One region of the Pantoea sp. At-9b genome, then DNA from elsewhere that is predicted to be linked to it. Evidence: predicted binding sites of a transcription regulator. Region 1 holds the regulator's gene; the other holds the start of a gene.
What was found. Region 1 encodes Fur, which represses iron uptake genes when iron is present. Its sites were predicted from a motif close to ATAATAATGAGAACNACTATCAA; they were not measured.

Region 1 (14,956 bases):
GAACGGCGTAAACACCTTGAACATGGTGTGGTTGCCCGTTTGCACACTACCCGGCGCTAACAGCAGGCTGTCATCAAAGCCCTGGCAAATCACCCCCTGATCATCAAGGCGCTTTTCTGCCGCGGCATCGCGCTGACGTTCATTGATTTCGTATTGGTAGTTGTAAAACAGCTGATCCACCTGCTGCTGCTGGCAAAAATCCGCCAGCACCTCCAGTGACGCGGCGAAGTCGTCGCACTGCTGGTAATGCAGCGGAATGCCCCGCTCCGCCAGCGCGGCCTGCAACAGACACAGGCTCTGATAAATAAACGCGGCCTGTTTGGGTGCCATATGATGTTGCTGCCACTGGCCGGGCGTGGCGATAAACAGCGCCAGCACGCGCGCACCAGGGTCGCGACAGGCGGCATGCAATGCGCTGTTGTCATTGATACGTAAATCATTGCGCAGCCAGACGAGATGGGTGGTCATAACACTCCTGAGATTATTGGCCATAGCGCAGACGCAGCGCTTCCGGGTAAGGGTCAAAATAGCGTTGCTGAGCCAGCCACGGGTGCGGGAATTCCGCCATGTAGTGTTTCAGCATGGTGATCGGTGCCAGTAGCGGCTGCACCCCACGACGGTAACGGTCAATCAGCAAAGCCAGCTCCTGACGTTGTGCCGAGGTCAGCTGACGGCGGAAATAGCCCTGCACATGCATCAGCACATTGGTATGGTTGCGTCGGGTTGATGGATGCGCCAGCAGCCGCATCAGCCGGTTGCGGTATTCAAAGGCGTAATCCTCCAGCGACGCCCACGTCTCCATCTTCGCCACGAAACGTCCCAGCTCGCGGTATTCATCCTGAGAATGAGACAACAGCAGCAATTTGAAGCGGCTGTGGAATGCCACCAGTTGATGACGCGTCAGGCCATTGCGCCACATCTGATTGAACTCATGCAGAGCGTAAACGCGCCCGATAAAGTTCTCGCGGATTTCCGCATCGTGCAGACGGCCATCCTCCTCCAGCGGCAACCACGGCAGCTCGCGCTGGAGAAATTCGGTGAAAATGCCGGTTCCGGCTTTACGGTTATTGTTGGTGTCCGGGTCATACACCCGTACCCGCTCAAGACCGCAACTGGGGGATTTAGCACACAGGATGTAGCCACACAGATGGTGCAACGATTGCACCCGCTGCGCCGACCACTGCGCCATCTGGTCAGTGACCTCATCGCCGCCCGTTTTACTGAAGCAAAGATGCACCCGCGCATCGTCCTCTTTCACCAGACGCAGTGCCGGGCGCGGCGTCGGCAGACCAATCGCCATCTCCGGGCACACCGCGTCAAACTGCACAAAGGGGGAGAGTTCGTCTGTCGCAAAGGCAAAACGCTTATGGCCGCCATCAAAGCGGACGTTATCCCCGAGCAGGCAGGCACTGATACCGACAGGAATTTTTTCGCGCATACTTGTACAACCTCCGAAATCTTGTAGAGGTTTTAAGTGTAGCTGAAATGCACGTCAAACACAGCGTCAAGGATGATGTGCCGTGAGAAAATGGCATAAAAAAACCCGGTGCTTCAGAGAAGGCACCGGGTGGAGCAGCAGCGATACAGCGTTACCAGAAAATGCCGCTTGCTGCTTCAGATTGCGCCAGCCAGACTGGCTTCGCGCTGGTTTTGCACCACATACGATGCAGGTAGCTGTAGAAGCGTGCGCGATCGGCACGGAACAGCATCACAGGGAGCGCCAGCACCCCCAGTAACACCACCAGCGCACGGCGCAGCACAACTTTGTAGAACGGGTATGCCTGATACATGGTTGCCTCCTGGTGAGTCTTAGAAAATGTGATCTGACACGAATATTACGCCTGGTTGTGTAATTTTACTACTCATCCGACCACTTTTTTGATCTTTTTTTGTCCATTTCAACGTCAACCTGGAATTAAGTTACATAAATGTAAACGCATGGTTCCTGCTGGGTAACAAACTTCCACACGGACGTCGGCGCAATTTATTGCTACAGTGGGCTGTTATCCATTTTTGCCGCAGGAGTTCGTGTGACCACCATCTTGATCGTTGAAGATGAAAAGGAGATCCGCCGTTTCGTGCGCTTGGCGCTGGAGGGGGAAGGGTTAAAAATTGTGGAAGCGGAGCAGTTGCAGCGCGGGCTGATTGAAGCCGCTACGCGCAAACCCGATTTGGTGATCCTCGACCTCGGTTTACCCGACGGCGATGGCAATGATTTTATCCGCGAAGTACGCCAGTGGAGCAGCATGCCGGTGATTGTGTTATCTGCCCGCACTGATGAACAGGATAAAATCGCGGCGCTGGATGCCGGTGCGGATGACTATCTCACCAAACCCTTTGGCATTGGTGAACTGCTGGCACGGGTGCGTGTGGCATTGCGCCGTCATCAGGGCAGCCAGCCTGACCCGGTGTTGAGTTTTGGTGAGGTTACCGTTGATCTGGCGGCACGACGGGTATTGCGCAGCGGTGAAGAGGTGCATCTGACCCCGACCGAATTCCGCCTGCTCAGCCTGTTGCTGAACAATGCCGGTAAGGTGCTGACACAACGCCAGTTGCTGAACCAGGTGTGGGGACCGAATGCGGTGGAACACAGTCACTATCTGCGCATTTATATGGGACATTTGCGCCAGAAACTGGAAGCCAATCCCACTCAGCCCAACCATTTGCTGACCGAAACCGGTATTGGCTATCGCTTTATGCCGTAGCGGCGCGATTTATCGCGCAGGTTTATCACCACAAAGGTCAAAAGAGCGCAATAAATCGCGCCGCTACAGGCCTGTCTGAACTGGGCGGCATGATGCCATGTATCGCGCTGCCATAAAAAAAGGCGCATTACGCGCCTTTTTCCCTTTCGCTTCGCTTAGGCGTTTTTCAACACTTCGCTCACGATCTCTACCGCTTCTTTCTCAATCAGCTGGCGATGCTCTGCGCCGAGGAAGCTTTCACAGTAGATTTTGTAGGCATCTTCGGTGCCGGACGGGCGCGCGGCAAACCAGCCGTTCTCCGTCATCACCTTCAGACCCCCAATCGAAGCACCGTTACCCGGTGCCGCCGTCAGACGTGCAGTGATCGGGTCACCCGCCAGCGTGTCAGCGCTCACCATCTCTGGTGACAGCTTCGACAGGGCCGCTTTCTGTGCCGAGGTCGCCGCAGCCTGCAAACGGTTGTAGCTTGGTGCGCCAAAGCGCGCGGCCAGCTCATCATAATGCTGCTGCGGGTTTTTACCGGTGACGGCGGTGATTTCTGCCGCCAGCAGGCACAGGATGATGCCGTCTTTATCGGTGGACCAGGCCGTACCGTCGAAACGCAGGAACGATGCTCCGGCGCTCTCTTCACCACCAAAGCCAAAGCTGCCGTCAAACAGGCCATCTACGAACCATTTGAAGCCCACCGGCACTTCCACCAGCTTACGGCCAATGTCGTTTACCACGCGGTCAATCATCGCGCTGGACACCAGGGTTTTACCCACGGCGACATCTTTGCCCCACTGCGGACGATGCTGGAACAGGTAGTTGATCGCAACCGCCAGGTAGTGGTTCGGGTTCATCAGACCCGCCGGTGTTACGATGCCGTGGCGGTCGTAATCCGGATCGTTACCGAAGGCCAGATCGAATTTGTCACGGTAAGCCAGCAGGCCCGCCATGGCACATTCTGACGAGCAGTCCATACGCACCACGCCATCTTTATCCAGATGCATGAAACGGAAGGTCTGATCGATCGCATCGTTCACAATGGTGATATCGAGCTGGTAGTGCTCAGCGATACGCTGCCAATAGGCCATCCCGGAGCCACCCAGTGGATCGACACCCATTTTCAGGCCTGCTTTCTTAATCGCCGGGAAGTCGATGACCTGCGCCAGCCCCTCAACATAAGGTTGAATCAGATCCTGCTCAACGATATGGCCGCTGGCCCACGCCTGATCCAGTGGCAGACGTTTCACGTCTTTCAGACCCGCTTTCATCAGCTGGTTAGCACGATCTTCCACCACTTTGGTGACGTTAGTATCGGCCGGGCCACCATTCGGCGGGTTGTACTTGATGCCACCATCTTCCGGCGGGTTGTGCGACGGCGTGATGACGATACCATCAGCCAGTGCCCCACCGCGTTTGTTGTGCTCAAGGATCGCGTTGGAGATCGCCGGCGTCGGCGTATAGCCGTTGTCCTGCTGCACAATCACATCGACGCCGTTCGCCGCCAGCACTTCCAGTACCGACAGAATCGCCGGTTCAGACAGCGCATGGGTGTCTTTCCCGACATAGCACGGGCCGGTGATACCGTTCTTCTTACGATCTTCAGCAATCGCCTGCGCGATCGCCAAAATATGCATTTCGTTGAAGCTGTGACGTCCTGCGCTACCACGGTGACCGGAAGTACCAAATTTCACCGCATGTTCAGGGTTGTCCACGTCCGGCTTCAGGACATAGTACTGAGAGGTTAATTGTGCAACGTTAATCAAATCGCTCTGCTGGGCGGGCTGCCCGGCACGGGGGTGATTGGCCATTGGCGCTTCTCCCTGACGCTTCGGTTTAAATTGTGCCGCAAACTTTCTCTGTCAGTTCCTGTGGGAACTGCATGGCTAACATGATGTGTTCCACCATGCTGCATTTGCGACCGGTATTGGTATTGGTGATCACCCAGTACGGCGTGCCGGGCACATGCTTCGGCTTAGTATGGGTGCCATTTTGCAGCAGCGTATGCTCATCACCGGCAAAGTAGACGCGAGTGCGTCCTTGCAGTGATGCCGTGGCATCCGCAAAGGCTGCGGGATCAAGACGATAGAGCGTTGACAACACCAGCATAAAGCGGTTAACCGCCTTTTTCTGCTCCGCGTACTCATCGGAAAGTAACAGCTCACGCACCGCGCGCACGCGATCCTGTGGACGTGCCTGCGCCGCTACCGGCTGGGCTTCTTTTGCCGAAGCCTGAGCCACAGCAGGGGTTGCAGGGGCAGACTGACCGGCGGTGAACTTCAGCATGCGGCGCAAAATTTCGGAGGCGCTTTCACCAATGTGCTGGGTGTGGCTGGCAATATAACGGTAGAGTTCTTCGTCAACTTCAATCGTTTTCATCTTTTTCCGTACGATTCTGGCAAATGACAGAACCACGCATTTCTACAACGGCCTTAGCAAAATCCTGCCGTGCAAAATGTGAGCGGGCTCTAACATGAGGATTATAAAGTTAAATCCCAGGCAGCCGATAGCGCTGGCATCGTTTCAGGGCAAAAGTCGGAATATGCCCTAATGCCTGGCAGGCTGGCTCCTGGACAGGTGGATTCATGATAACCTAAGCGCAGCCCACAACCGTAAGAACTTTGCCATGATTTTGAATGCCCGTCTGCAAACTGAACAATCTGCCCCTGATGCTCCCCCAATTCTGTTAATTCATGGCCTGTTTGGCAGCCTGGATAACCTTGGTGTGCTGGCACGTGGCCTGCGTGATGCCCGCCCCACCTTGCAGGTGGATGTCCGCAATCACGGTCTCTCGGCGCGTAGCGACGTGATGAACTATGCGGCGATGGCCGAAGATATCGTCGCAACCCTCGACGCCCACGGCCTGGAACGCGTTGGCGTCATCGGTCATTCGATGGGCGGCAAAATTGCCATGACGCTAAGCGCCATGGCACCGGAACGCATTGAAAAGCTGGTGATGATTGATATCGCACCGGTGGATTACCAGACGCGTCGCCATGATGAGATTTTTGCCGCCATCCGTGCGGTGAGCGCAGCCGGGGTGACACGACGCAGTGAAGCCGCTGCGGTGATGCGCACCCTGCTTAGGGAAGAAGGTGTGATTCAGTTCATCCTGAAGTCGTTTCAGGATGGGGAATGGCGCTTCAACGTGCCGGTGCTGTGGGATAACTACGCCACCATTTCCGGCTGGCAAGAGGTCCCGGCCTGGCCGCATCCGGCATTGTTTATCCGCGGCAGCGAATCACCTTATCTGGACAATCAGTATCGCGACGCGCTGCTGCGGCAGTTCCCGCAGGCACATGCGCATGTCATCAGTGGCGCGGGCCACTGGGTTCATGCCGAAAAGCCTGAGGCGGTTTTACGCGCAGTTCGCCGTTTTTTTGTACTGTAAAAGCAAAAGCTTGCCGTAAACCGTTTAAGGTTGGCGTCGCAAGGAGTGCTGGAGTATGATGTCGCGCTAAAAATTTGCCCCGGATGATTTTTTCGCCGAGGCAGGGGCCGATAATGTATAAATTGCGCAGCGCCTTTCCGCCGTTCGCGCCCACTCAGTTTTACAAAAAATGGCAAAAGAACAAACTGACCGTACCACGCTCGATCTCTTCGCGGATGAGCGACGTCCTGGTCGCCCTAAAACCAGTCCGCTTACGCGTGACGAACAGTTGCGCATTAACAAGCGTAACCAGCTAAAACGTGACAAAGTGCGTGGTCTGCGTCGCGTGGAGCTGAAAATGAGTAGTGAGGCGGTTGACGCGCTCAATACACTGGCAGAGCAGCAAAACATCAGCCGTAGCGAATTGATTGAACAAATGCTGCTGGCGCAACTCAAACTGTCGTAACTCGCGCAGACCGCACGCAGGAACAAAAGTCACGGCTTTACAAGTTCCGCCACTTTGCCCGGTCTGCTATCATTCGCTTAACTGTGCATTCAACTCCTAATCAGGATTTAAGAGGTTACTTAACTCATGGCAATCGTAGGCATTTTCTTCGGCAGCGATACCGGCAATACTGAAAACATTGCAAAAATGATCCAGAAACAACTGGGTAAAGATGTGGCCGAAGTGCATGACATTGCCAAGAGCACCAAAGAAGATCTCGAAGCATTCGATATCCTGCTGCTGGGCATTCCGACCTGGTACTACGGCGAAGCGCAATGTGACTGGGATGATTTCTTCCCGACGCTGGAAGAGATTGATTTCAATGGAAAACTGGTTGCATTGTTTGGCTGTGGTGACCAGGAAGACTATGCTGAATACTTCTGTGATGCGATGGGCACCATCCGCGATATCATCGAGCCTAACGGTGCGGTGATTGTTGGCCACTGGCCGACTGAAGGTTACCATTTCGAAGCGTCTAAAGGCCTGGCAGATGACAAACACTTCCTGGGTCTGGCTATCGACGAAGATCGTCAGCCTGAACTGACCAACGAACGTGTTGATAAGTGGGTGAAACAGATTTTCGATGAGCTGCAATTGAAAGAGATCATCGAAGCCTGATCCCCTGCCCTCCTCAATGTGGGCGCTGGCTCACATTGAGTTAAAGGAATTTCCTATAAAAATAATAGCTACTGTTTTTTAACTTTTTCCCGCAATTCTGTAGAATACCCATAACGGTCATCCGCTTATTCCTCTGGCATCAGAATGAGGCTGAGTGAAATGGAAACAAAGACCTGCATGATCCCCGCCGGCGTTAGAGACACTTTTCCTTACAGCCACTGGTGATTTTCAGGATATTCCCTTGGTTTTCATTTCACTGCTTGAGTTCTATAATGAGACGCAAATGAGAATGCGCGTGATCGACATTCAAGGCCCTGCGCCGCAAGTGACTAGCTAAGTAACAGGACAATATCCGCATGACTGACAACAACTCCGCATTGAAGAAGGCTGGCCTGAAAGTCACGCTCCCCAGACTGAAAATTCTGGAAGTGCTTCAGGAACCCGAATGCCATCACGTCAGCGCGGAAGATTTGTACAAACGCCTGATCGACATGGGCGAAGAGATTGGTCTGGCAACGGTTTATCGCGTTCTTAACCAGTTTGATGACGCGGGAATCGTCACCCGCCATAACTTCGAGGGTGGTAAATCCGTCTTTGAACTGACGCAGCAGCATCATCATGACCATCTGATCTGCCTGGATTGTGGCAAAGTGATTGAATTCAGTGATGAATCCATTGAAACCCGTCAGCGTGAAATCGCCACACGTCATGGTATCAAACTGACCAACCACAGCCTGTATTTATACGGCCACTGTGCGTTGGGAGACTGCCGCGAAGACGAGACGCTCCACGACAAGCAATAAAATGTGCTATGCAGTATGAAAAAACCGGTGCCTGAGCACCGGTTTTTTTATGGCTGAATCACAGCACCAGCGTTTCTTGTAAATAACGCCAGCGCGGAATTGAGGTACTGCAATCCAATACCGCCAGCGAGATGCGGCTCTGGTTGGTGCCGTTCATCATTTGCAATTCACGATACTGAATCGTCACTTCCTTGCTTTGCTGCGAAATGATGGCATGTTCGCTGGTGGCAATACGCATCCCCTCACGCTGACCACGCAACTGGCGGAACAACACTTCCAGCGCATTGACGTCCAACTGCTTGCCCTGCGGCGTCACCATTTTGAAATCCGGGTGGAAGTGTGACAGAAACAATTCAATGCTGTCATCGGTGCTATCTGACTGATTAAAAATACGTTCGATAAGTTGATGTAATACCACCACGCTGTGTTTGGCTTCCTGAGCGAGACTTGTCATTTTTTTTCCTTTATAACCCGCGGAGCAACGTCTGAGAGCGCATAGCCTACCTGAAAAAAAGTTTTTAACACTCGCAAATGGATTAATTCTGTTAAAGTCAGATTAGTTGCAAATCCCGGTAACAAGCACGTTTCACAACTCGCAGCATAAAAGATGGCTAACCCTGAATTACGGCCAATAAAAAAGGGCGATCTCTCGCCCTTTTATCAGGATATGGGGAAAACGACAAAAAGGATTAATCGCCGATTTTCGCCCAGGTATCACGCAAGCCGACAGTACGGTTAAATACCAGCTTAGAGGGCTGCGAATACACGCTATCCGCGCAAAAATAACCTTCACGCTCAAACTGGTAAGGCGCCAGCGCTGCGGCATCGCGCAAGCCTGGCTCAACAAAACCTTGTTTGATGTCCAGCGAATTCGGGTTGATGGTGGTGAGGAAATCCTCCGCCGCACCCGGGTTCGGTACACTGAACAGGCGATCGTACAGACGGAATTCCGCAGGCAGCGCATGGATCGCCGAAACCCAGTGGATCACGCCTTTCACTTTACGGCCATCAGCCGGATCTTTGCTCAGGGTATCAACGTCGCAGGTACAGTAGATGCAGGTGATATTGCCTTCATCATCTTTCGCCACGCGCTCAGCACGGATCACGTAAGCATTACGCAGACGGACTTCTTTGCCCAGCACCAGACGTTTGTATTGCTTGTTGGCTTCTTCACGGAAATCCGCGCGATCGATCCACACCTCACGGCTGAACGGCACTTCACGCGTCCCCATCTCCGGTTTGTTCGGATGGTTCGGCATGGTGATGATCTCTTCATGACCCGCAGGCAGGTTTTCAATCACCACTTTCAACGGATCCAGCACCGCCATCGCGCGCGGCGCATTCTCATTGAGATCGTCACGGATACATGACTCCAGCGAGGCCATCTCAACGATGTTGTCCTGTTTGGTGACACCGATACGCAGGCAGAACTCGCGAATTGACGCGGCGCTGTAACCACGACGACGCAGACCGGACACGGTCAACATACGCGGGTCATCCCAGCCTTCTACCACCTTCTCACTCACCAGCTGTGTCAGTTTACGCTTCGACATTACCGCGTATTCCAGATTCAGACGTGAGAATTCGTACTGACGTGGATGCACCGGAATGCTGATGTTGTCCAGCACCCAGTCATACAGACGACGGTTATCCTGGAACTCCAGCGTACACAGCGAATGGGTAATGCCTTCCAGCGCATCGGAGATGCAGTGGGTAAAATCGTACATCGGATAGATGCACCATTTGTTGCCCGTCTGATGGTGTTCAGCAAACTTAATGCGATACAACACCGGATCGCGCATCACGATAAAGTTTGACGCCATATCGATTTTGGCACGCAGGCAGGCTTTACCTTCTTCAAAACCACCGGCACGCATTTTTTCAAACAGCGCGAGGTTCTCTTCTGGCGTGCGATCGCGGAACGGACTATTTTTACCCGGCGCAGTCAGCGTGCCACGGTATTCGCGGATCTCTTCAGCCGATAACTCATCAACATAGGCCAGGCCTTTGTTGATCAGATCAACCGCGTAGCTGTACAGCTGGTCGAAATAGTCTGAGGAGTAACAAACGTCTCCGCTCCATTCAAAGCCCAGCCATTGCACGTCGCGCTTGATGGACTCGACGAACTCCATATCTTCTTTCACCGGGTTGGTGTCGTCGAAGCGCAGATTGCACTGCCCCTGGTAATCTTGTGCGATACCAAAGTTCAGACAGATCGATTTCGCATGGCCAATATGCAGGTAACCATTGGGCTCAGGCGGGAAACGGGTATGCACGCTGTTGTGCTTACCGCTCGCCAAATCTTCGTCGATAATCTGACGAATAAAGTTCGTTGGGCGGGCTTCAGCCTCACTCATCTCAAAATCCTCAAATACAATACGGGTGATTTGTCCTGGAAAGTAACGGAGTATGATCCACAAAGCGTAGGAGGGAAACAACCGTTTGTTGGTCGTTTTAAAACAAAAAAGGCAGGAATCGCTTCCTGCCTTTGGGGTTTAGCACAAGGACTTAGCCTTTCACCTCATACAGACGGGTTTCACCGGCGACCACTGACCCGCTGGCCAGCAGGTTGAGGCCGGCAAAATCATCGCTGTTGCTGACCACGACCGGGCTAATCATTGAACGGGCATGGGCGTTGAGGAAGTCCAGATCCATCTCCAACACTGGCTGACCGGCAACTACTGTCGCGCCCTCTTCCACCAGACGCGAGAAGCCTTTACCTTCCAGCGCCACGGTATCCAGACCCATGTGCACCACGATCTCAACACCGTTATCGCTTTCCAGACAGAAGGCGTGGTTGGTATTGAAGATTTTCACGATAGTACCGGCAATCGGTGCCACCACGGTTTTACCGGTGGGTTTGATCGCCAGGCCATCACCAACGGCTTTGCTGGCAAAAGCTTCATCCGGTACGGCATCCAGGGCCACCACTTCACCGCTGACCGGGGCCACCAGCGTGGCGATTACGCCTTTTTCGCTGTTCAACACCGCTTGCGGCTGTGGAGCAACAGGCTGTGGTGCGACAGGCGCGGCAGCCGTAGCCGCAACCGGACCTTTGGTCAGGACGGCTTTCATGGCTGAAGCGATGCTTTCGGCCTGGGTACCCACGATGATCTGCACGCTCTGCTTGTTGAGACGGATAATGCCGGATGCGCCAAGGCGTTTCGCCACGCTGTCATTCACCTGCGCGGCGTCTTTCACGTTCAGACGCAGACGGGTGATACAGGCATCGATATTGGTCAGGTTTTCTGAACCACCAATGGCACCGATGTAACGACGTGCCAGCGATTCCGTCTGGCTTTCGCCGCTGCCGCTGTGGTCAACGTTGACATCATAACCGTCGGTTTCATCATCCGCAGCCAGCTCGCGGCCCGGCGTCATCAGGTTGAATTTCTGAATAGTGAAACGGAACACCACGTAGTAGATGGCAAAGAACACCAGACCTTGTGGGATCAGCATCCACCAATGCACCGCCAGCGGGTTACGCGTTGACAGCACCATATCCACCAGACCGGCACTGAAACCAAAGCCCGCAATCCAGTGCATGCTCGCCGCGATAAAGACCGAAAGACCGGTCAGCAGGGCGTGGATGACATACAGCACCGGTGCCACGAACATGAAGGAGAATTCCAGCGGTTCAGTAATCCCGGTAAAGAACGCCGCAAAAGCCGCCGCCAGCATAATACCGCCCACTTTGGCGCGATTTTCCGGACGCGCGCAGTGGTAAATCGCCAGCGCCGCCCCCGGCAGACCGAACATCATGATCGGGAAGAAGCCCGCCTGATAGCGACCGGTGATACCGGGGATACCGCTGCCATTAGCGATGGACTGTGCACCACCGAGGAATTTCGGAATGTCGTTAATGCCAGCCACGTCGAACCAGAACACGGAGTTCAACGCGTGATGCAGGCCAACGGGGATCAGCAGACGGTTGAAGAAGGCATACACCCCTGCGCCGACAGATCCGAGTTTCTGAATGCTTTCACCAAAGCTGACCAGGCCATTAAACACCACCGGCCAGATATACATCAGAATGAAGGCGATAAGGATCATCAGGAAGGAGACCAGGATCGGCACCAAACGACGGCCGCTGAAGAACGACAGCGCCTTGGGCAGCTCCACGTGGCTGAAGCGGTTATAGACCTCTGCCGAGATAATCCCCACCAGGATACCCACAAACTGGTTTTCGATTTTGCCGAAAGCAGCAGGCACCTGATCCAATGGGATTTTCTGAATCATTGACACCGCAGCCGGTGAACACAGTGTGGTCACCACAAGGAAACCAACGAAGCCGGTCAGCGCCGCAGCGCCGTCTTTATCTTTTGACATGCCATAGGCGACACCGATGGCGAACAGCACTGACATATGTTCAATGATCGCGGCACCGGATTTGATTAACAGCGCGGCCAGAGCGTTACCTGCCCCCCAGCTGTCCGGATCAATCCAGTACCCCACCCCCATCAAAATTGCCGCTGCCGGCAGGGTCGCTACCGGCACCATAAGCGCTCGGCCGACCTTTTGCAGATATCCTAAAATACTCACCTTATTCTCCCCCTTTGAGACTGGCGTTTTGCCGTAGTGCGGGTTGATTTTATTATCCCGGCACCCGGTAGCTTAGATGACACTTTTCACCACGAGGCGAAGTGTAGAGATAAATTAATTCGCCTCGCAAATTAAAACCACAACAACTGTGACTTTTATCACCAAAAATGACGTTTTCACCCCCGTACCGCTAGCCTTCACCCCAAACTTATTTTATGATGAAAAATATCAGGACGCACTTTTCCCCGTATGATTGTGCTTAAACGGATTACGCTTAAGAACGGTCTGTAGAGAAAACGGCGACCCCACTTTTCCAATCTTTAACTGAGGTGAAGACATGAGACTGATCCCTTTAGCCACACCTACCCAGGTGGGTAAATGGGCCGCGCGCCATATTGTTAACCGCATTAATGCGTTTAATCCTGGCCCAGATCGTCCCTTCGTGCTAGGTCTGCCTACCGGTGGCACCCCACTGGAAGCGTACAAGCACCTGATTGAGATGCATAAAGCGGGCCAGGTTAGTTTCAAACATGTGGTCACTTTTAACATGGATGAATACGTTGGCCTGCCAAAAGAGCATCCGGAAAGTTACCACAGTTTTATGTATCGTAATTTTTTCGATCACGTTGATATCCAACCAGAAAATATCAATCTTCTGAATGGCAATGCGGAGGATATTGACGCAGAATGTCGTCAGTACGAAGAGAAGATCCGCGCCCTGGGTAAAATCCATCTGTTTATGGGTGGCGTGGGCAATGATGGTCACATTGCCTTTAATGAACCTGCCTCCTCGCTTGCATCCCGTACCCGTATCAAAACGTTGACACACGAGACCCGTCTCGCCAATTCCCGTTTCTTTAACGGCGATGTTGATCAGGTGCCAAAATATGCTCTGACCGTGGGTGTCGGTACGCTGCTGGATGCAGAAGAAGTGATGATTCTGGTTACCGGTCATGTTAAAGCCCAGGCGTTGCAGGCGGCGGTTGAAGGTAACGTTAACCATATGTGGACCATCAGCTGCCTGCAGCTGCATGCGAAATCGGTCGTGGTTTGTGACGAACCCGCCACCATGGAACTGAAAGTGAAAACCGTGAAATATTTCCGCGAAATGGAAGCGGAAAATATGAAAGGTGTGTAAGACCACGTTGTAAAAAACCTGCTGCCGTAGTGCAGCGGGCTTAGCCGGGAGAGAAAGACGATGTACGCATTAGTTAACGGCCGGATTTTTACCGGTCACGAAATTCTGGACAATCATGCGGTAGTGATTGCCGATGGCCTGATTGAGCGCGTCTGCCCACGCGACGCGCTGGATGCCACCCTGCCGCAACAGGATGTTGCGGGTGCGTTTATCGCTCCCGGTTTTATCGATTTACAGCTCAACGGCTGCGGCGGCGTGCAATTTAACGATGATATCGATGCATTGAGCGTGGAAACGCTGGAAATTATGCAGCGCGCCAATGAGAAATCGGGCTGCACCAGCTACCTGCCAACCTTGATCACCAGCACGGATGAATTGATGCAGCGTGCTGTCGAAACCATGCGCGCGTATCTGAACAAACATCAAAACCAGGCGCTGGGTCTGCACCTCGAAGGTCCGTGGCTGAATAAAGTAAAAAAAGGCACGCATAACCCGGAACTGATCCGTTTACCGGATGCAAAACTGGTGGATTTTCTCTGCGCGAACGCCGATGTGATCACCAAAGTGACACTGGCCCCGGAAAACGCCGGAAGTGCAGTGATCCGTCAATTACGCGATGCGGGCATTATCGTTTCAGCGGGTCACTCGAACGCCACCTATGAAGAAGCCAAAAGCGGTTTCGCGGCGGGCGTCAGCTTTGCAACCCACCTTTACAACGCCATGCCGACCTTTGCCGGGCGCGAACCGGGCTTGATTGGCGCGCTGTTTGATGCGCCTGATGTATACTGCGGCATCATTGCAGATGGTTTACATGTCCACTACGCTAATGTGCGCAATGCGAAGCGCATCAAGGGCGACAAGCTGGTACTGGTAACCGACGCCACCGCACCGGCAGGTGCTTCGATTGATAAATTTATTTTTGCTGGCAAAACAATATACTATCGCAATGGCCTTTGTGTGGATGAGAACGGCACCTTAAGTGGCTCCGCCATCACCATGATTGAAACGGTTCAGAATTGCGTGGAACATTGCGGCATTGCGCTGGATGAAGCTCTGCGCATGGCAACGCTCTATCCGGCAAAGGCGATGGGGGTGGAAAAACAGTTGGGCACGGTCGAAGCTGGAAAAGTCGCCAACCTGACTGTCTTTACCCGCGATTTTCAAATCATTAAGACGTTCGTCAATGGAGAGAACGTCCTCAGCGAGTAAGCACTGAATGACCACTGGCGGCCAGACTCAAATAGGAAATGTCGATCTTGTCAAGCAACTCAATAGCGCAGCCGTTTATCG
Region 2 (14,956 bases), 490 kb from region 1:
GGATGCCGACATCCTGATCCTCGATGAACCCACCTCGGCGTTGAGCAAAACCGAGGTGGAAATTCTGTTCCGGGTGATTCGGGAACTGACGCGCCAGGGGGTTTCGATCATTTATATTTCGCACCGGCTGGAGGAGCTGATGGCGATTGGCGATGTCATCACCATCCTGCGTGATGGACGCTTTCAGGCTGAAGCGCAGGTGAGCGATATCGATGTGCCGTGGATTGTCCGTGAAATGCTCGGCAGTGAGCCGGTCAGCAACTTTCTGCCGCCAAATCGGCAATTTGGCGCGGCGGTGCTGGAAGCGGAGCACATCACCTGCGTCAGCCCGAACGGTAACACGCTGGTGGACGATGTCAGCTTCCAGGTACGCGCCGGGGAAATTGTCGGCATCTATGGCCTGATGGGAGCCGGTCGCACCGAATTGTTTGAATGCCTGCTCGGCAGCCAACGTAATTATCTTGGCAAATTGTGGCTCGACAGCAAACCGCTACCCACCCGGTTGCCCACCGCTGAACGCATTCGCATGGGGATGAGCCTGGTGCCGGAAGATCGCAAGCGCGCCGGTATTTTTCCCATCTCGTCGGTGGCGAGCAACCTGACCATCGCCAGCCTGTGGCGTCGTCTGTCGCATCGCATGGTGATTGCCCAGCAGGCTGAGCGTGAAGCGGTGACCAGCACGGTCGGCAATCTGGCGATCAAGGTGTCATCGCCGGATGTCGCCATCAGCGCGCTGAGCGGTGGCAATCAACAGAAAGTGGTGATTGGTCGGTCATTACTGACCAATCCCCGCCTGTTACTGCTGGACGAACCGAGTCGCGGCATTGATGTCGGGGCCAAAGCGGAGGTGTTCCGCATGATGGTGCGGTTGTCAGAACAGGGCATCGCGGTGTTGTTTTCCACCTCCGATCTAAAAGAAATCATGGCGGTTGCCGATCGCATTCTGGTGATGTCCGGCGGCAAACTTACGGCCGATCTTCCGCGTGCTGAGGCGGAAGAAGCGGCACTGGTCAAAGCAAGCGCACAGGGGTTCTCTTGATGAAAAGCAACAGTGCCGTGGCGTTCGCCGCCCAACCCGCGAAAGCCTTTAACTCACGTGAAGGTCTGATTCTGCTGTTGTTAAAACTGCGCACTTTTATCGCGCTGTTTCTGATTGTTGGCTTCTTCTCGGCGACGGTGCCGGATTTCCTCGCGCTCGGCAGCATGGTGATCATGGTGAAGCATATCGCGATTAACGCCTTTCTGGCGTTGGGTATCACCTTTGTCATCATTACAGCCGGTATCGATCTCTCAATCGGTGCCACGCTGGGCCTGTGCGGCATGATCGCGGGCTGGCTGATCACCAAAGGGATTGTGTTGCCGATGTTTGGCATCGCGATTTTTCCCAGCGTCTGGGTGATTGTGCCGCTGGTGCTGCTGGTCGGGGCTTTAATCGGCGCGGCGAATGGCTGGATTATCACGCGTTACAACGTTGCCCCCTTTATTTGCACCCTTGGCACCATGTACATCCTGCGTGGCGCAGCGATGCTGACGTCAGGCGGGGAGACGTTCCCGGGCTTACAGGGCAACCCGCTACTCGGTAACACCGGCTTTGACAAAATCGGTGCAGGCTATTTTCTCGGTTTGCCCTGGGCCATCTGGATGATGATCGTGCTGGCGCTGGTGATTGCTTATATTGCCCGACGGCTGCCCTTTGGCCGCCAGGTGTATGCCATCGGTGATAACGAACGTGCCGCCGAGCTCTCCGGGGTGAAGGTCAGGCAGGTGAAAATCTGGGTGTATACCTTGTCTGGGTTCTGTGCGGCGATTGCCGGGATTGTGGTGTCCTCGCAGTTGGTCGCCAGTCATCCGGCCAACGGGACCTCATTTGAAATGAATGCTATCGCCGCAGTGGTACTGGGCGGTACTTCGCTGGCAGGCGGACGCGGCACTATTCTCGGTACGCTGGTGGGGGCATTTGTGATCGGCTTTCTCGCCGACGGTTTAATCATGATGGGGGTCAGCGAGTTCTGGCAGATGGTGATCAAAGGCATCGTCATTATTGTCGCGGTGATTATCGACCAGATGCAAAGCCGGATGCAGCAAAAGGCAGCGGTGGTGGCCCAGAAAGCGCTGATTGAAGAGGGAGGCAGCGGAACGAAGCTTTAATCGGTTGGGGCGCAGGCGGCATTTGTCTGTCCCCCTTTTTTTGCTATGCAGGAATATATATTCAGTATCGATTTAAAATTCAGAGGTAACCATGAATCCTTTCAAATACTCTGTGGACGAACTGACCGCCAAAGCGCGCGCGGTGCGTCGTCGCATTATCCAGCTCAATGCTGGCAGCCCGGCGGGGGGACATACCGGGGCTGACCTGTCGCAGGTGGAAATCCTGACGGCCCTCTATTTTCGCATTCTTAACTGCGCGCCGGACCGCATCAACGATCCACAGCGCGATATCTATATCCAGTCAAAAGGCCATGCGGTTGGCGGCTACTACTGCGTGCTGGCCGAAGCGGGCTATTTCCCCACCGACTGGCTCCCCACCTATCAGCATGCCGACTCTCATCTGCCGGGGCACCCGGTACGGCAAAAAACGCCCGGTGTGGAGCTGAATACCGGGGCGCTTGGGCACGGCCTACCGGTGGCGGTGGGTATCGCGCTGGCCGCCAAAAAAGATGGCAGCAACCGGATGGTGTATGTGGTGACCGGCGATGGCGAACTGGCCGAGGGCAGCAACTGGGAAGCGGCGCTGGTTGCGGCCCATTATGGTCTCGATAACCTGGTGATCATCAACGATAAGAACAAGTTGCAGCTGGCCGGGCATACCCGCGACATCATGAATACCGATCCGCTACCGGAGAAATGGCGGGCGTTTGGTTTAGACGTGACCGAATGCCATGGCAACGATATGGCCGCCGTCGTCGCAACGCTGGAAAGCCTGCCGCGTAACGGCAAACCACAGGTGGTGGTGGCCGATACCGAGAAAGGTTTTGGTATCTCCTTTATTCAAAGCAAGGCTGAGTGGCATCACCGGGTGCCGAAGGGAGAAGAGATCGCTCAGGCACTGGAGGAGCTGAAAGATGAGTAACGCACAACACCTGGCCAATGTAATGGTCAATGCTTTTATCGATGCGGTGAATCGCGGTATCGATCTGGTGCCGGTGGTGGCGGACTCGACCTCCACCGCCAAAATCGCTCCTTTTATCAAGGCGTTCCCGGACCGGCTGGTCAACGTTGGCATCGCAGAACAGACGTTGGTCGGCACGGCGGCGGGGCTGGCGATTGGTGGCAAAGTCGCGGTGACCTGTAACGCGGCTCCCTTCCTGATTTCCCGCGCCAACGAACAGGTGAAAGTCGACGTTTGTTACAACAACACTAACGTCAAATTATTTGGCCTGAATGCCGGGGCCAGTTACGGCCCGCTCGCCAGCACCCACCACAGCATTGATGACATCGCCATCATGCGCGGTTTCGGCAATATCGAGATTTATGCGCCGTCCTGCCCACTGGAGTGCCGCCAGATCATCGATTACGCGTTGGACCACGTGGGGCCGGTGTATATCCGACTCGACGGGAAAGACCTGCGGCAGCTACATGATGACAGTTACCAGTTCCGTCCCGGCAACATCGATGTGTTGCGCAGCGGCAAAGACATCGCCCTGGTGGCGATGGGATCGACCGTGCATGAAATTGTCGATGCCGCCGAGCAGCTGCAAAGCCAGGGAATCGACGCAGGTGTGATCGCCATTCCATCGATTCGCCCTTGTGATACCCAACAGTTGCGCGAACTGTTAAATCACTATCCTGCGGTGATTACCGTGGAGGAGCACAACGTCAACGGTGGCGTCGGCAGTCTGGTGGCCGAGGTATTGGCCGAAGGGGGATGTGGCATCCCGTTACTGCGGCTCGGCATTCCGGATGGGCAATACGCGATTGCCGGTGATCGTGCCGCAACCCGCGCCCGACACAGCATCGATGCCGCCAGCGTGGTGAACAACGCGGTGCGTATCTGCACAGGAGAGTAAACATGGCAGGTCCGTTGATACTGGCGATTGATGAAGGCACCACCAACGCCAAAGCGATCGCCGTGGATCGCCATGGCACGGTGGTGGCGCGCGGTAGCCAGCCGTTGACCCTGAACCATCCACAGCCGGGACTGGCGGAGCAGGACCCCATCGCCATCTGGCAGGCGGTGCAACAGGCGGTCAGCGACTGTCTGGCGCAATGCCAGGGGGAGCCGGTGGCGGCGGTGGCGATCAGCAACCAGCGCGAATCGGTACTGATCTGGCAGCGGCGCGACGGACAGCCGTTAACGCCGCTGGTCAGCTGGCAGGATCGCCGTTCGGAAGCGTTCTGTCGTGATTTACGTCAGGCGGGGAAAGCGCCGCGTATCACCGGTCTGACCGGGTTGGCGGTCGATCCGATGTTTCCTGCCGCCAAACTGACCGGCATGCTGGCGGCGGTACCGCAAGGGCTGGAACGCGCCCGCGCGGGCGAATTATGTATTGGCACGGTCGATAGCTGGCTTAGCTGGCAACTGACCGGCGGCGAATGTTTCGTCACCGATCACGCCAATGCCGCGCGTACCCAATTGTATAGTCTGCACCGTGGTGACTGGGATGACGAGTTGTTGGCGCTGTTTCATATTCCGCGTGCCGCATTGCCAGCAATTGTACCGTCGGCCAGCGCGCAGGGCGTGGTGGCGATCGCTGATATTCCCGGTCTGGCTCCGGGTACGCCGTTGCTGGCGCGCATCGGTGATTCCCACGCTGCGCTTCAGGCACAACGCAGCGGCAGCGAAGAAGTGGTGAAAGCCACCTATGGCACCGGCTCCTCGTTGATGATGTCGATGGCGACGCCGTTACTGACCGAAAACGGCCTCAGCACTACCGTAGCCTGGCATGACGGCACCTTACGTTTTGCGTTTGAAGGCAACATCACCCATACCGGTTCTGGTGCGGCCTGGCTGGGGCGGATGATCGGCATCAATGATCCACGTGAGTTGACCCGGCTGGCGCAAAGTACCGACAGCAATCAGGGCATTTACTTTGTACCGGCGCTGTCGGGACTGGGTGCGCCCTGGTGGGATCTGCAAGCGCGTGGCATGCTGTGCGGCTTAACCGATGCGGCTACGCCGGCGGTGCTGGCACGCGTGGCGCTCGAATCCATCACCTGCCAGATTGCCGATGTGTTTTTCGCCATGGAACAGGCGAGTGGCGTGCAGCTACCGGCGTTGTGCGTCGACGGCAGTGCCACGGAAAACAGCTGGCTGATGCAGTTGCAGGCCGATGTCTTACAGCGTCCGCTCCGACGAGCTCCAACGCCGGAAGTCTCGGCGCTGGGGGCTGCGCTGCTGGCCGGACGCTCGCTGGGTTGGTGGCAGCAGGGCAGTGACATGGCGGCGTTACAGGGAGGCAGCGTGGTCTATCCGCGTGAGGAGCTGGCGCAAAGCATGCACGACCATTATCAGGGATGGCTGGACGCCGTGGCACGCTGTCGTTACCAGCCTTGCTAATGTCGATCCGTAGCGGCGCGATTTATCGCGCGGGTTTTACTGGCAGTGCGTATAAAATTGCGCGATAAATCGCGCCGCTACGGAATATGCCTCAGTATATTTCATCGCACATGTTGTTACTGAAAGCGATTCGCCTTGTCGCGAGCCAGACGTTCCAGGGCAAAGATCACCTGCTGTAGCTGGCGTTCCTGTACCGGTTCGATGGCGGTAAAGCGGAAACTTAATCGCGGCGTTACGCGGGTTTCATTCTTGTTGGTGATGGTGCTGCGTTCACCGATATGCAGCAACTGGGCGGTGACCTCAAACTGGCCATATTCGCCGAGTTCCACGCGCAGTTTCTTAAAGGTATCACCACGATTCAGACCCTCCGGCAGCTTTTCATCCACCAGCACCCCAATACCGCCCAGTGACAGATCCTGCAAGCGAAAGCGTGCTTTATTGCCGTCCGGCCACTCACTGTGGCACCAGAATACCGGCTCCATCGGAGCATTCACGCGGAAAAACTCACGGCGTTGAATCTGCCACACCAGCTCGGGCAGGGAGGCGGCAAAGGCTGGCAGTCCCTCATGGTCTACCTGCTGCAAACCGCCAAGACTGAATTCGACTTTGGCTCCCTGGGTTTCGGCGGCGATGTTGACTTCACCACTGCGCAACGCCAGCGCATTATCCTCACTGTTGCTACCCAGATCGAAAATCACCTGATCTTCATCCGCCGCCAGCATGCGACTGATAAACTGCCCGCGCGAGAAGTTCACCATTAGCGGGGTCTGAAAACGTAACAGATCCTTCATTACATTCAGAACGGCCAATGTACCTCGTTTAATATATTGTTCTTTATCGGCTTCTTTCACGTCCTGCTCCACTTTCCGATCGTTACTATCACGCGTGCGCGGCTTTCCGTCAGTTATCGGTAAATGATAAAAAAGCTTTAGCCTGCTAACTATTATTTCCCGTTGCGTTTGTGCAGCAGGTCAAAAAATTCCGTCTATACTTAGCGCTGTGAACACCTTGATTAATAAAGTAAGGAGCAACAAATGGGTATTCTTTCATGGATTATTTTTGGTCTGATTGCCGGGATTGTCGCTAAATGGATTATGCCGGGTAAAGACGGTGGCGGATTCATTATGACCGTGGTTCTCGGCATAGTGGGTGCGGTAGTCGGTGGCTGGATCAGTACCCTGTTTGGCTTTGGTAAGGTGGACGGATTCAACTTCGGCAGCTTCGTGGTGGCGGTGATTGGTGCCATTGTGGTGCTGTGGATTTATCGTAAAGTACGCAGTTAACCCATCCGATTTCCCTGAAACCCGTCATCTGGCAGCAGATGACGGGTTTTTTATTTCCCGCGTTCGCTGGCGTCTTTGGCAGCGAAATTGGCGTGTTTTGCGAGTCAGCGATGTACGGTCAACGCTATACTGGGAACATGAAACGTAACCAAACTTTTGCACTGGATATCGGGTGGCAACCGCTGCTCAGGGATCTGGGGATTTCAGTCAGCCATGTGCTACGTCGTGCCGGACTGCCGGAAGATCGGTTTTCCCATCAGGCGCGCGGTCTGACGTCCGATGAATATTTTCGCTTCTGGCGCGCGCTGGCAGCGGAAGCCGGTGACGAGCTGTTTCCGCTCCGTATCGTGGCAGCGGTCTCCGCTGAATCTTTTAATCCGCCACTGTTTGCGGCCCTGTGCAGCGCCAACCTGATGCAGGCGATACAGCGTCTCGCAAAGTACAAGCAACTGGTGGCCCCGATGAGTCTGGTAGTGGAGGTCGGCCAGCAGGGCGAGCTAACGGTTGCGCCACGTTGGCTGGAGCTGGCCGATGATGTCCCGGTTTCATTACAAGTGGCGGAAATTGCCTTTTTCCTGCGATTAGTCCGGCTGGCGACCCGTGAGCCCGTGCGGGCGTTGCGCGTGACGCTGCCATCAGGCAATCACAGCCCCGGTTTCGCACGCTTCTTTGGCACTGCGGTGCAGCAGGGCACACATCCGGCGATCACCTTTGCCGCAGAAGACGCGTTACGTCCTTTTCTGACCGTCAATGAAGGCATGTGGCGGGTATTCGAGCCTGATTTGCGTCGCCGCTTGAGTGAACTCGATATGACGGCCAGCACCACCGAACGGGTGCGCGCGGTGCTGCTGGAACTGTTACCTGGCAATGCGGCGACCATGGATCATGTCGCGGCGCGTTTATGTATGAGTGTGCGAACCTTGCAGCGTCGGCTTGAAGAGGAAGGTGAGAGTTTTCGCGCGCTGGTCAACACGACCCGCGAAAGCCTGGCTCGTCACTATCTGGGCCACACCACGCTGTCCAGTGAGGAGATCGCTTTTTTGCTTGGCTTTGAAGATCCCAACTCTTTTTATCGTGCATTCCACGGCTGGACCGGGCAGACGCCGGATAGTGTGCGTCGTATCCGGCAGGCATGACACCTGCCGACGCATCACTTCTCGCGATAATCCATTTTACTGACCACGCCAGCGTCATTAAATTCTAACAACAGCAGCTGGTCTCTGTCCCTGATTATCGGGATAAAGAAATAGAGGCGACGATCCACTATCTTTGAGGCGTAAATCCAGGTGCTGGCGCTTTTAAACGCTTTCGGCGTAGCCGGTGTGCCGAGTAATAACAGCACATCTTTTTTGGTGGATTTGCCCGTGACGATACGCTCACGGATGACCTTCTCTGAGTAATTATTTAAATCAGAGGAATGTGTTCTGTCCACATTCGCCATACAGCCGCTCAACGCCATTGCAGTAAACGCCAGCAAGAGGAAATGTGTGATTTTCACTGCACATCGTCCTCGTAATAAATACCCATATCCGCGTCGTATTTAATTTCTTTGGCATAAATGACGCAATACCCGGACTTATCGCCGTAGCTGTAATGGATCTCATATAACGCATTTTTCTTCGGAGTGATGCGGAGATTAACGCTGCAACCCCCGTATAAAGAGTGATGAATGGTTGTCAGACGATCGGGGAGCAACGTCGTTTCGAAAAAGGTGTCGCTATAATCTTTATTTTTCAGTTTGGGAAACCCTAAATCCCGGGTATTTCCCATCAGGATATTAACGTATGCGCTATGTTCCTGAACCCATCCGCCGGTTTCCTTACCTTCACTGTCTTTTTGATACAAGGCATAGCTCATTGGCGCACCCATCAAACGAATTTTAGCGACATCTGGGGTGTTCACCGGAGGAACATACAGCGCAGGTTTAGGGAAATACGTGCTACAACCAGCGAATAATAAACTCACAGATAACGCAACCGCTTTACCCATGCCATTCCTGAACATTAAATGATTCATTATTTTAATTTCCTTGCGGTATTTGTTTTTACGTTGTTCATTGCGGGCAGAGCAACGTTAACTTCTCTTCCGTTCATCTATCGTTTTCCTTCCTTGTCCAGAAAATAATATCGGCAGCATTCCCTTGTTCTTCAGGGCGAAATGAATAGGTGGCAGTCCATTCAATAACCTGAACGTTGCGCTGTGACTTTATCAGGGCTGGGTGATTGGCACCTTTTGCCAGCAAGATGGCGCTTTTCGCCAGAGAAATTCCTTCATCCGTTATCTACACTCTCTCGCTAATAAAGCGGCTTAATCCTGGCTGCTAAGCTCCTGAATTTTCGGTTAAGGAAATCGATTATGACCACCAAAGTTGCTCTGGTTACAGGCGCTTCTTCCGGTATCGGTGAAGCGACCGTACAGCGTCTCAAAGCCCTGGGTTTTACTGTTTACGCGGCCGCGCGGCGTATCGAACGGATGCAACATCTGATCGATAGCGGCGTGCATGTGCTGGCGATGGATGTGACCAATGATGATGCTATGCAGGCGGGCATTACCGACATTATCGCCAGATCGGGTCGTATTGACGTGTTGGTAAATAATGCCGGTTATGGCTCTTACGGCGCAGTGGAAGACGTGTCTCTGGATGAAGCGCGGGCGCAGTTTGAGGTCAATGTGTTTGGCGCTGCGCGCTTGTGCCAACTGGTACTGCCTTACATGCGGGCGCAGCATTCGGGCACGATTGTGAATATCACCTCAATGGGCGGTAAGCTGCACACGCCACTTGGGGCCTGGTATCATGGCACCAAGTTTGCGCTGGAGGCGATCAGCGACTGTCTGCGCATGGAAGTCCAACCTTTTGGCATTGATGTGGTGGTGATTGAGCCGGGCGGTATTCGCACCGAGTGGGGCGGCATTGCTGCTGATAAGCTGCGCGAGGTTTCTGGTAACGGGGCTTATGCCGGGCAGGCGAAGCAGATGGCCGAATCATTGGCGGGTGAAGCCGGGCGCAAACGTCTGTCGCCGCCCGAACTGATCGCCAACACCATTGCCAGAGCGGTGGCGGCGCGCCATCCTAAAACCCGCTATGCCAGTGGATTCGGTGCCAGGCCGCTGATCTTCCTGCGTCGCTGGTTACCTGACCGCGCGTTTGACCGCTTGCTGCGGTTGGCAACCGGAGTATTGCGCTAATTCAGACCGCACCTGCGGATGTCAGCAGATGCGGTCTGGGCATCAGAAATCGTAGCCGATGGTCGCAGTCACGGTGCGTTCCGCGCCACGGTAGCAATAGCCGGTGCCATAGCAGGCCGCGAGGTATTTGCGATCCGTCAGGTTATTACCGCTCACCTGCAACCATGCCCCTTTCAGGCTGCTATTCCATGTGGCCAAATCGGCACGCACGGAGGCATCAAACAAGGTCACCGAAGGCAAACGCGTTGTGTTCTCGTTATCTGCCCACTGCTTGCCAATGTAACGCACGCCCGCTCCGGCGCTCAGACCATAGTCGAACTGATAATGCCCCCAGAACGATGCCATGCTGTTGGGGGTGACATACGGCGTATGGCCGTCGTTGCCATCGACAGAATCTTTAAAGCGCAGATGGTTCAGCGTATACCCGGCGATGGTGCTGAACCGCGGGGTGATTTGGTTACGTGCCTCCAGCTCGATCCCCTGTGAATGGACCTTGCCCGATGGCGTGTAGGTGCCGGAAATCACATCACGGTTGGCGACATCGTTCTGCGTCAGGTCGTACACCGCCATCGTGTACATATCGCGTGTGCCCACCGGCTGATATTTCACCCCGGCCTCGTATTGCTCTGAGGTCGTGGGTTTCAGCTGGTTGCCATCGGGATCGGTCAACGAGGCTGGGGTAATTGCCTGGCTCCAACTGACATAGGGCGAGAAGCCATTATCGAAGGCGTACAGCAGGGCGGCACGGCCACTGACGTGATCATCCTGGCGACGGCTGGTGCCATTCTCGGAGACGATGCGGTCGTAGCGGCCAGACAGATCAAGGTGCCAGCGGTCCAGTTGCAGCTCATCCTGTAAATACAAACCGGTCTGGTAGTAACGGCGCGTCTCTGCCGCCCAGTCGACGTCCGGCATGCTGCCGACTGTCGCGCCGGTCCACGGATTGAGGGAGCTGGCGTAGTCGCTGGCACTGAGAATATCGTTCTTATAACGATGATATTCGGCCCCCAGGGTGACGCGGTGTTGTACCGCACCGGTGGTGAAATCGGCCTGCAACTGGTTATCGGTCGCCCATGCGGACAGAGAGGAGCGTTCGCCTGAATAATAGCGCGTCAGCAGATCAGGGTTGGTCGCATCCCAGCCAATCTGGTAGACCTGATCAAGATCGACATTCGAGTGGCTATAGCTGCCGGTGGAGTGCACCGACCACACGTCATTGAAACGATGGGAAAAGTCATAGCTGTAGATCTGCTCATGACGCTTGAACTGGTCAAGCGCGCTATCGCCTTCATAGAAACTGTCGCTCAGCTTGCGGCCATTGTGGCTGTACAGCGTGCCTTCGGCGGGCACCGAACCGTGATAGCCGCCAGAGGGATCTTTTTGCAGATAGGCGCGCAGGATCAGGCTGGTATCGTCATTGGGTTGCCACATCAACTGTGGCGAAATGGCGTACTTCTCTTCACGGGTATGATCGTATTGGGTGTCGCTGTTGCGGGTAATGCCGGTGAGGCGAAATGCCCACTGGTCGTTAATCGCGTTGGTGTAATCAAAGGCGGCGCTGTTGGTGGCGTTGGTCCCGGTTGACAGGCGGAAATGCCCCTCTTCGGCGAATTGCGGCCGTTTGCTTACCATATTCACCAGGCCACCGGGCACCGTCTGACCATACAACGCAGACGACGGGCCTTTGATGATATCAATACGATCAAGGAACCACGGGTCCACTTGCAGGATATTAAAGCTGCCGCCATCGCTCATTACGCGCAGGCCATCAAGGAAGGTGTTATCCACGTCACCGCCGTGGAAACCGCGCAGCGAGATGGTGTCGTAGCGGGTGGCTGCGCCGCCAAAGTTGGTAAACACCCCCGGCGTGTAATTTAACGCCTGGTTGAGATCGGTCGCGCCCTGATCTTCCATCTGCTGACGCGTCACCACCGAAATTGACTGGGGCGTGGTGATCAGCGGTTGGTCGGTTTTACTTGCGCCGCTACTGCGGGTCGCCAGATAGCCTTGCGTGGGGGAGGTGGCACTCTCTTGCGGTTGTGCGGTCACCACCAGCGTATCTTCAGCAATACTGATGCCGGGTAACGCCAGCGCCAGTGCGCACAGCACGCGGCAACGATTAAGGGTAAACAGGCAGGTCATCTTAGTTCCTTCGACGGAAAAGGGCAGCAGGTTGCCCAATTTTTGATAATAGAAATAGGTATAAGAGTGAGAATTATTATCTTTTCGACAAGAACGTTTCAAGATGTAAATAAATGACCAGCGGGTTATGAGGAAAATAAACGGCCGGATCGGATGACCCGGCCAGGAGAGAGGAATCAGGGTTGTGCTGCGGTCAGCGTTGGCATGTTCGGGATATCGTGCGCGCTGGCGCAGGTTTTCTCTTTCGGACAATATTTGTCGAGCAGCATCAGGGTCACGCCATTGGTCCAGCCGAAACCATCCTGCAACGGATATTCACCGCCGCCGCCACCGCCCAGTTTCGCGCCTTCCACCACGTATTTTTCAACCAGCTTGTGCTCCTTGTCGTAGGTCATCTGCACGTTTTGCAGGAAGCGCTGACCAATCTGCTGCGCCAACTGCGGCTGCTTGTAATGTTCCAGTCCGGTCACTGCGACCCACTGCAACGGTGCCCAGCCGTTGGGAGCATCCCACTGCTGGCCGTTATTAACGGTAGTGGTAACCAGACCGCCGGGTTTCAGCAGCTGTTTCTCCACCGCCGCCGCGGTACGCTCTGCCTGCTTATCGCTGGCGAGTTGCATGTATAGCGGGAACAAGGCTGCGGCCGTCAGCTGTGGCTGCACCTGCTTTTTCTGCCAGTTATAGTCGGCGTACCAGCCCTGCTGCGCATTCCACAGATAACGATTAATCGCCGCCTGGCGGGTTTCTGCTTTGGCAGCCCATTGCTGTGCCTGTTGGTCGTGATGGGCCAGCTTCTCGGCTTTGGCTAAGGTTTGCTCCAGATGGAACAGCAGGCTGTTCAGATCGACTGGGGCCAGCTGCGTGGTGCGGATGGTAGCCAGATTGTGCGCATCGCTAAACCAGCGAGAGCTGAAGTCCCAGCCAGAGGCCGCCCCGGCACGTAAATCGCGGTACACCTGCGCCTTGTCGCGTTGCGTCGCTTTCTTCGCGGTATTCACATCATCCAGCCAGGATTCGGTCCGTGGCACATCACGCTCGTCCCAGTAACGGTTGAGCAGCGTGCCGTCGCTCAGTTTAATCACCCGCTTGCTGGCCTGGCCGGCCGGGACTTTGTCACTGTCTGCCATCCAGTAGTCATACTCCTTCTGCAACTGCGGCAAATAGTGGGTGTAGACGCTGTCACCGTCGTGGGTCGCCAGCAAATCGATCATCAGGCTAAAAAACGGCGGCTGTGAGCGGCTCAGGTAGTAGCTGCGGTTGCCGTTGGGGATATGACCGTAACGATCAAGTTCCGAGGCGAAGTTATCCACCATATCCTGCACCCGATCCCAGTGGCCGCTCTCTGCCAGGCCGAGCATGGTGAAGTAGCTGTCCCAGTAATACACCTCGCGGAAACGGCCACCGGGCACCACATAGGGTTTCGGTAGCGGCAGCAGAGAGTCGTACTGGCTGGTCTGCGGGGTGGAGCGTGTCAGCACCGGCCACAGGCCATCAATATGCGCGCGCAGGCTCTGGCCCGCCGGTGGCACGTATTTATCCTGCTGTTTAGGCAGGGTGAAGTTGGCATCAACGAAATGTTTCAGGTCGAAGTTGCGCTGGCTTTTTTGCATCTGCCAGTCGGCAAGAATCGACGCAGGGTTATAGTTGGGCACCGCATCGGCGAAGGTTTTCTGGTCCGGATAAAATTTGGCTTGCTGTACGGCGTTAAATAGCGGTCCGAGACGGACATCCGGCGGCTGTGGCGGGTTGTTGAGCATGCGGCCGTTATCCTCGGCATGGGCCACGGCACTCCCCATCAGCAGGGCGGTGCTAAGCAACAGGCGCAGATGTCCTGGTGTAAATACGACATTTTTTATCATCGGTTTTTCTCCTTGTCCGAAAAGGTGGTGCGCTAACGCATTGACCACTCAAACAACTTTAGTCGCAATCGACCGGCCTGGCTGTTTATGGCACAGGAAATGTGAAGCACCCGGAATTAATCACGGAAGAAATTGCATTCTCGCTAAGGTTTTTACTTGCCCTGCGGCGCTATTTCCCTGAGGCTGAAAGAAAAAAAGGAGAGCAGTATGGAGATTATCTGGTATCACCCGTCGATGGACCCCGAGAGCTGGCTCAGTGGGTTACGTCAGCGCTTGCCGCAGGCGCAGGTACGTCGCTGGCAGCCTGGCGACCATGCACCGGCGGATTATGCGGTGGTCCGTTCACCACCGGTAGAAATGCTGCGTGGACGGGCGTTAAAAGCGGTGTTCGCGATGGGTGCAGGTGTGGACGAGATTTTGCAGCAGCTGCGCCAGCACCCGGAAATGCTGGCGGCAGAGGTACCGCTGTTCCGGCTGGAAGATACCGGTATGGCACGCCAGATGCAGGAGTACGCCACCTGGTGCGTACTGGGCTGGTTTCGCCGTTTCGCCGATTATCAGCGCCAGCAGCAGCAGGCGCACTGGCAGCAACTCAAACCGCACGCGCGCGAAAACTTCACCGTGGGTATTCTCGGTGCCGGTGTGTTGGGCAGTAGCGTAGCGCAGAGTCTGCGCCAGTGGGGCTTCCCGGTACGTTGTTGGAGTCGCTCAGCGAAAACTATCGACGGTGTGACGACCTTTCATGGCCGTGACCAGTTACCGGCGTTTCTCGACGGCACCCAGGTCTTGATTGACCTGCTGCCAACCACCCCTGAAACCACTAACCTGATCGATCGCCAGTTGCTCGGCGGCCTGCCGCAGGGGGCGTATTTCCTCAACATCGCGCGGGGTGCTCACGTGGTGGAAGACGATTTGCTGGCGGCACTCAACAGCGGCCAACTGGCAGCGGCGGCGCTGGATGTGTTTCAGACTGAGCCGTTACCGGCTAA

Region 2: PAT9B_RS07905 (TonB-dependent siderophore receptor) is a predicted target of Fur. The motif match lies at 12,169-12,191, and genes of this name have one in related genera.

Annotation. Positions count from the first base shown of each region.
Region 1 is NC_014837.1:1,226,723-1,241,678, reverse strand. Features, by position in the region: gene phrB (deoxyribodipyrimidine photo-lyase) at 1-468, opposite strand, end outside; gene PAT9B_RS05595 (2-thiouracil desulfurase family protein) at 482-1,438, opposite strand; gene PAT9B_RS05590 (DUF2517 family protein) at 1,590-1,790, opposite strand; gene kdpE (two-component system response regulator KdpE) at 2,031-2,705, shown strand; gene pgm (phosphoglucomutase (alpha-D-glucose-1,6-bisphosphate-dependent)) at 2,861-4,501, opposite strand; gene seqA (replication initiation negative regulator SeqA) at 4,527-5,069, opposite strand; gene ybfF (esterase) at 5,317-6,081, shown strand; gene ybfE (LexA regulated protein) at 6,251-6,526, shown strand; gene fldA (flavodoxin FldA) at 6,653-7,183, shown strand; gene fur (ferric iron uptake transcriptional regulator) at 7,540-7,986, shown strand; gene PAT9B_RS05550 (hypothetical protein) at 8,045-8,440, opposite strand; gene glnS (glutamine--tRNA ligase) at 8,676-10,343, opposite strand; gene nagE (N-acetylglucosamine-specific PTS transporter subunit IIBC) at 10,495-12,522, opposite strand; gene nagB (glucosamine-6-phosphate deaminase) at 12,866-13,666, shown strand; gene nagA (N-acetylglucosamine-6-phosphate deacetylase) at 13,727-14,875, shown strand; gene PAT9B_RS05525 (N-acetylglucosamine repressor) at 14,883-14,956, shown strand, end outside.
Region 2 is NC_014837.1:1,717,139-1,732,094, forward strand. Features, by position in the region: gene PAT9B_RS07850 (sugar ABC transporter ATP-binding protein) at 1-1,039, shown strand, start outside; gene PAT9B_RS07855 (ABC transporter permease) at 1,039-2,148, shown strand; gene PAT9B_RS07860 (transketolase) at 2,240-3,070, shown strand; gene PAT9B_RS07865 (transketolase family protein) at 3,063-4,007, shown strand; gene PAT9B_RS07870 (FGGY family carbohydrate kinase) at 4,010-5,497, shown strand; gene PAT9B_RS07875 (flagellar brake protein) at 5,614-6,348, opposite strand; gene PAT9B_RS07880 (GlsB/YeaQ/YmgE family stress response membrane protein) at 6,532-6,780, shown strand; gene PAT9B_RS07885 (AraC family transcriptional regulator) at 6,918-7,916, shown strand; gene bamE (outer membrane protein assembly factor BamE) at 7,931-8,278, opposite strand; gene PAT9B_RS07895 (hypothetical protein) at 8,275-8,769, opposite strand; gene PAT9B_RS07900 (oxidoreductase) at 9,136-9,966, shown strand; gene PAT9B_RS07905 (TonB-dependent siderophore receptor) at 10,009-12,108, opposite strand; gene treA (alpha,alpha-trehalase TreA) at 12,285-13,967, opposite strand; gene ghrA (glyoxylate/hydroxypyruvate reductase GhrA) at 14,175-14,956, shown strand, end outside.